DNA from 2 places in the Achromobacter sp. NPDC058515 genome. Region 2 is predicted to be linked to the other one. Evidence: riboswitches for the same ligand, from Rfam matches in the RefSeq annotation. Region 2 holds a riboswitch; the other holds the start of a gene.
The links. A riboswitch is a leader RNA that binds a small molecule or an ion and turns the genes downstream of it on or off. The one in region 2 is predicted to bind glycine.

Region 1: another riboswitch for glycine. It lies ahead of ACFWP0_RS17430 (D-amino acid dehydrogenase); the one in region 2 lies ahead of gcvT (glycine cleavage system aminomethyltransferase GcvT).

The regions. Positions count from the first base shown of each region.
Region 1 covers NZ_JBHXNI010000009.1:220,468-223,669, forward strand. The annotation lists gene ACFWP0_RS17430 (D-amino acid dehydrogenase) at 9-1,238, opposite strand; glycine riboswitch at 1,285-1,375, opposite strand; glycine riboswitch at 1,377-1,467, opposite strand; gene ampC (class C beta-lactamase) at 1,579-2,766, shown strand; gene ACFWP0_RS17440 (DUF2242 domain-containing protein) at 2,994-3,202, shown strand, end outside.
Region 2 covers NZ_JBHXNI010000003.1:189,886-193,087, forward strand. The annotation lists gene ACFWP0_RS06900 (superoxide dismutase) at 1-18, shown strand, start outside; gene ACFWP0_RS06905 (ZIP family metal transporter) at 49-942, shown strand; glycine riboswitch at 1,017-1,112, shown strand; glycine riboswitch at 1,148-1,270, shown strand; gene gcvT (glycine cleavage system aminomethyltransferase GcvT) at 1,357-2,457, shown strand; gene gcvH (glycine cleavage system protein GcvH) at 2,557-2,934, shown strand; gene gcvP (aminomethyl-transferring glycine dehydrogenase) at 3,037-3,202, shown strand, end outside.

The sequences.
Region 1 (3,202 bases), on a different contig from region 2:
TTGTCCCGCTACGGCGCGGGCACGGCCTCGCTGACGCTCGCCGCCAGCATCTGCGCCGTCGCCGCGGACAGGGTCCATCCCAGGTGGCCGTGGCCCGTGTTGTAGAACACGCCGGGGCGTTTGCCCGGGCCCACGCGCGGCATCATGTCCGGCGTCATGGGGCGCAGGCCGCACCAGGGCACCACGCGCGAGGTCCGGATGCCGGGAAAGTGCTTGCGCGTCCAGTCCACCAGCGGCTGCACGCGCTCGGCGCGGATGTCCATGTTGAAGCCATTGAATTCCGCGGTGCCCGCCACGCGAAACCGGTCTCCCAGCCGGCTGGTGACGATTTTTGCGGCCTCGTCCAGCAGGCTCACGCCGGGGGCCGCCGCCAGGCTCTGCGCGTCGTCCAGATGCACGCTGATCGAGTAGCCCTTGACCGGATAGATGTTCAGCGCGTCTCCGAGCTGCCTGGCGAACTGCCGGCTGGCCGCACCGGCGCAAACGACGACGGCGTCGGCCTCGTGCTGTTCGCGTTCGCGGCCGTCGTCGCGCAGCATGTCCAGCACATAGGGGCGGCTGTCGCGGCTGATGTGGCGGATGTCCGCGTCCTGCACGAACTTCACGCCCCGGCGCTCGCAGGCGCGCGCCAGCCCGCTGGTGAATTTGTGGATGTCGCCGGTGGCGTCCGACGGGGTGTAGAAGCCGCCATGGCAGCCGGCCTGCAGGGCAGGTTCTATGCTGCGCGCCTCGTTGCTGGACACGGCGTAGCGTTCCAGGCCGCCTTCGCGCAGCAGCGCGTTTGCCCGGCTGGCGGCGTCGAAGCTGGCGGCGTCGTGATAGATGTGCAGGATGCCCCGGCGCTCCAGGTCGAAATCTATGCCTTCGTCCTCGGCCATCTCGAACAGGTGCTGGCGGGCCTGGATGGCCAGCCGGGTGGTGGCGATGGTGTTGCGGCGATAGTTGGGAATCTGCGCCATGAACTGCGCCAGCCACGAGTACTTGTGCCAGCTGAATCCGGGGTTGAGCAGCAGCGGCGCGTTGCGGCGCCACATCCAGCGCAGGCCTTTCATGATGGTGGCGGCGCTGTTCCAGACTTCGGCGTTGCTGGCCGACAGCTGGCCGCCGTTGGCATAGGACGTTTCCATGGCAGGGTAGCGCTGGCGGTCGTAGACCGTGACCGCGTAGCCCAGCTTGCTCAGGGCATAGGCGGACGTGACGCCGGTGATACCGGCGCCGATGATGGCGATGCGGGGCATGATGGCTCCAGAAAGGGTGGCGGCGGCCCTTGTTGGCCGCGGCGCCCCATCTGTCTCTGTACCTGAGAGCTTCACCCGCGCGCGGTCGGCGGCGGGATCCCCTTCGGTGGGCGCGCACGGCGCCTCTCTCCAGATTGTCTAGACCGCGCAGTCCTGTTGCCTGAGAGTTTCCGGGGCGGTTGCTCCGTCGGCGCCCGCCACGGGGGCGGGTCTCTTCTGCGGGGTTTTAAAACGACCCGCAGAGCATATCCAAAAACGGGCTGGGCGACGTTAGGGGTTAGTACCAGCATCGGCGCGCGCCAAGTTACGATGCACGCAATTGAAACCTGAAGGACGATGCATGCGTATCCGAGGACTGCTGCGCGCAGGCTTGCTTTTCACCCCTGTTTTCGCCGGCGCAGCCGGACCCGCCTTGGCCCGCACGGAACTGCCGTCTCTCGATCTGGCGGTAAGCGAGGCCGCCCAGGCGGTCATGCGGCAGCACGACATTCCAGGGATGGCGATCGCCATCACCAGCCAAGGGCAGCAGCGGTTCTACACCTATGGCGTGCAATCGCGGCAGACGCGGCAGGCGGTCACGCGCGACACGATGTTCGAGCTGGGATCGATCAGCAAGACGTTCACGGCGACTCTTGCCGGCTACGCGCAGGCCCGGGGCCAGCTCGCGCTGAGCGATAGCCCCGCCAGGTTCCTGCCCGAACTTGCCGGCAGCGACTTCGCCAGGCTGACGCTGGTCAACCTGGCCACGCACACCACCGGCGGCTTCCCCTTGCAGGTGCCCGACGCGGTGCGCAACGAGGCGCAGCTGATGGACTACCTGAAGGCCTGGAAGCCCGCGCAAGCCCCCGGCACGTCCCGCAGCTACGCCAATCCCAGCATCGGGATGCTGGGCGTCGCGACGGCCCGAAGCATGAAGCAGCCGTTCGCGCAGGCGATGGGGGAGCTGTTCGCGAAGCTGGGCCTGTCCGATACCTTCATCGATGTTCCGGCGGACAAGATGTCCCGCTATGCGCAGGGCTACAACAAGCAGGGCGCGCCCGTGCGCGTGAACCCCGGCGTGCTGGCGGACGAAGCCTACGGCGTGAAGTCCAGCGCGCGCGACATGCTCCGGTTCGTCGAGGCCAACATGGGCATGGGCGTCCAGGACGAGCCGCTCAAGCGCGCCATTGCGGCTACGCATGTGGGGTACTACCAGGTGGGCGAGATGACGCAGGACATGGTCTGGGAGCAGTTTCCCTACCCGGTGGCGCTGGACACGCTGCTGGCCGCCAACGCCGGCACGCTGAACAGCCAGAGCCATGCGGCCGCGGCCTTGAATCCGCCGCTGGCCCCGCAGGAGGCGGCATGGATCAACAAGACCGGGGCGACGAACGGCTTTGGCGGCTATGTGGCCTTCGTGCCCGCCAGGAAGCAGGGGATCGTGATCCTGGCGAACAGGAACTATCCGAACGAGGCCCGCGTGCGGCTGGCGGCGGGCATCCTGGATGAACTGGACAAGCTGGGGCGGCAGGACCGGGCGGCGCGCTGAGCGGCGGCGCGCTTGAGGCCGCAGTCGTGCACGACGGGTCGCCCCAGGTTATCTATTTCGATACTAATTACAACTCGACCTTTGGTCCGGGGGCTTGGCGGCCTTGCTGTTTGTCCCCGCCCCAGCCCCGAGCTTGTTTCAACATATCACCGCAAAAAACCCGTCCCCAATAACTGGTCCGGTTTCTTGGCCGATAATGGACTTCGTTGCCCCAAGCCGGACCCCTTATGCCCAGCGTCACCCGCCGTATCGCTTTCCCTCTGCTTGCCGCTCTGACGGCCGCCCTGGCCGGATGTTCCTCCCCCAAGCCTGCCTATGAAAAAGAGGATTTCGCGCAGAGCGACACCTTCTCCCGGACCTTTCCCGCCGCCAGCACCGCGGCGTGCGATGCGGGCCGCCGGGCCTTGCTGAGCCAGGGCTACAACATCGACAAGTT
Region 2 (3,202 bases):
GCAGCGGCAAAGGGCTGAGCGCAACGCTCGCAAGGAGTGCCGCGGCACATGAATACCTTCAGCCGTCATCGCTTGCGGCCAGCAGCCACCAGCATCAGCGTCTGGACGCTGGCTGTCATGGTGTCCTGCCTGGGCCTGCACCAGCTCTGGGTCTACCTGGACGTGCGGGCGCCGCACGTGGCCGACGCGCTGCTGGGCGGGCTGGTCGCGGCCGGCGCGACCGCGCTGGGCACGCTGCCCATCCTGTTCGCCCGCACTATCCCCCAGAAGGCGCAGGACAGCATGTTCGGCTTCGGGGCCGGCGTGATGCTCGCGGCCAGCGCGTTTTCGCTCGTGGCGCCGGGCGTCGCCGCGGGCCGGGAGCTGGGCTACGGGCCCTGGGGCGCCGGCCTGACGGTCGGCGCCGCCGTGCTGCTGGGGGCGGCGGTCCTGCTGCTCATGGACCGCACTCTGCCGCACGAGCACTTCATCAAGGGCAGGGAGGGCATGGAGGCCCACCGGCTGCGCCGCACCTGGCTGTTCGTGTTCGCCATCACGCTGCACAACCTGCCCGAGGGCCTGGCGATCGGCGTGGGCTATGCCGGCGGGGACCCCGTGCGCGGCACGGCGCTGGCGACCGGCATCGCCATCCAGGATATTCCCGAAGGGCTGGTGGTGGCCGTGGCCTTGCTGGCCGCCGGCTACAAGCGGACCTTCGCCGTGGCCCTGGGCATGCTGTCGGGCCTGGTCGAACCGCTGGGCGCGGTGCTGGGGGCCGCCATCGTCGGCTGGTCGGCGCCGCTCCTGCCTTGGGGGCTGGGCTTTGCCGCGGGCGCCATGCTGTTCGTCATCAGCCACGAGATCATCCCGGAATCGCACCGCAAGGGGCACGAGATCTACGCGACCTGCGGGCTGATGCTGGGCTTCGTGCTGATGATGCTGCTGGATACGGCGCTGGCCTAGCGGGGCCTGACGGCGAGCGCCTCGTTTTCCGCCTTTTCGGCACGCGGCTTTCGTTGTATGCTTTCGGCGCTGTCACGCATGTTGCGGGAGAGAGCGGCCCGTAAGTCCGGCCGCCGCCGAAGGCGCAATTCGCCCAGAATCGCTCAGGCAACCGATACCGCACATGCTTGCTCCGTCCCGGTTTTCTTACCCGCTGGACGCGGCAAAACAGCACTCTGGAGAGACCTGGCGCCGCCCCTGAACTAGGGACATAGCGAGCAGCCCAGGCGCCGAAGGTGCAAACCCGCCACGCGGGGCAACTCTCAGGCAAAAGGACAGAGGGGCGGAAGATTCAGCCGTGGCGCGGGCGCAGTCCGCTTGCCGCCACCGGCATTCCGTAACCCTGGCATCACTGCCGCCCCGGAGTTCCCGCGCATGTCCGCAACCCTCAAACGCACCCCGCTGGCCGAAGAACACATCGCCGCCGGCGCCCGAATGGTCGATTTCGGCGGCTGGGACATGCCCCTGGCCTACGGCTCGCAGCTCGAGGAGCACCATGCGGTGCGCCAGGACGCCGGCATGTTCGATGTCTCGCACATGCTCAACGTCGACGTGACGGGCCCCGACGCCTACGCTTTCCTGCAGCGCCTGGTCGCCAATGACGTCTCCAAGCTGACGGTGCCGGGCAAGGCGCTCTACAGCTGCATGCTGAATCCGCAGGGCGGCGTCATCGACGACCTGATCATCTATTTCTTCGCGGCCGACGAATGGCGCGTCGTGGTCAACGCGGGCACGGCCGACAAGGACGTCGCCTGGATGCAGCGCGTGAAGCAGGCCGGCTCGTTCGACGTCGTCATTGCTCCGCGCCGCGACCTGGCCATGGTGGCCGTGCAGGGCCCCAACGCCCGCGCCAAGCTGTGGGCAGCGCGCCCGGCGTGGCAAGCCGCCACCGAACCCCTGACCCCCTTTGTCGCCGCCATCGTGGGCGACGACACGCTGGTCGCCCGCACGGGCTACACCGGCGAAGACGGCTTCGAAATCGTGCTGCCCGCCGCCGAGGTGGCGCAGCTCTGGCGCGACCTGGCTGCCCAGGGCGTGCGTCCGGCCGGCCTGGGCGCGCGCGACACGCTGCGCCTGGAAGCCGGCATGAATCTGTACGGCCAGGATATGGACGAGCTGACCCAGCCCGGCGAAGCCGGCCTGACCTGGACGGTGTCGCTGAAGAACGCCGACCGCCGTTTCATCGGCCGCGACGCGCTGGAGCAGTTCGCCACCCCCGCCGCCTTCCTTGGCCTGAAGCTGCAAGAGCGCGGCGTCATGCGCGCGCACATGGCCGTGCGCACTCCGCAAGGCGCGGGCGAACTCACCAGCGGCACCATGTCGCCCACGCTGGGCGTGTCCATCGGCTTTGCCCGCCTGCCGCAAGGCGTGCGTCCGGGCGATACGGTGGAGGTCGACATCCGCGGCAAATGGGTGCCCGCCCTGGTCTGCAAGCTGCCATTTGTCCGTAACGGCAAAGCCGTCGAACACTCGTAAACTCGAAGCTTCGCGCGAGCGCCGGCCCGGCCTGGGCGACGGCCGCCCGCGCGAGGCGCGCAACACCATTCATCTACCCGCATTCCCTCAGGAGTTCCCATGAGTCTGCCCACCGATCGCAAGTACACCGAGTCCCATGAATGGGTCAAAGCCGAAGGCGACGTGTTCGTCGTCGGCATCACCGACACCGCCCAGGATCAATTGGGCGATCTGGTTTTCGTTGGCGACGTAAAGGTCGGCGCCAAGCTGAACGCGGGCGAAACCGCCGGCGTGGTCGAGTCGGTCAAGGCCGCCTCGGACATCTACGCGCCGGTGGCCGGCGAAATCGTCGCCTTCAACGAAGAACTCGAAAACAACCCCAACCTGATCAACGAATCGGCTTTCACCGCCTGGATCTTCAAGATCAAGCCGGTCAACGCCGCCGACGCCGACAAGCTGCTGGACGCCGCCGGCTACGAAGCCGTCGCCAACGGCTAAGCCGGCTCGTGGCGGGCGAGGGGCCGACCAGGCGCCGCGCCCGCCACGCAAGAAGCACTACCGTCCGTCCCTCGACGACACCCGCTACCCCGAGATCTCCCCATGTCGCGCGCCCTAGACACTCATACCGACTTCATTCCCCGCCACATCGGCCCCTCCGACGCCGACCAGGCCGCCATGCTTGCCGTCATCGGCAGCGCCAGCCTGGATGCCCTGATCGAAGAAGTCGTGCCCCCGAAGATCCGCAGCCAGGCGCCGCTGGCGCTGC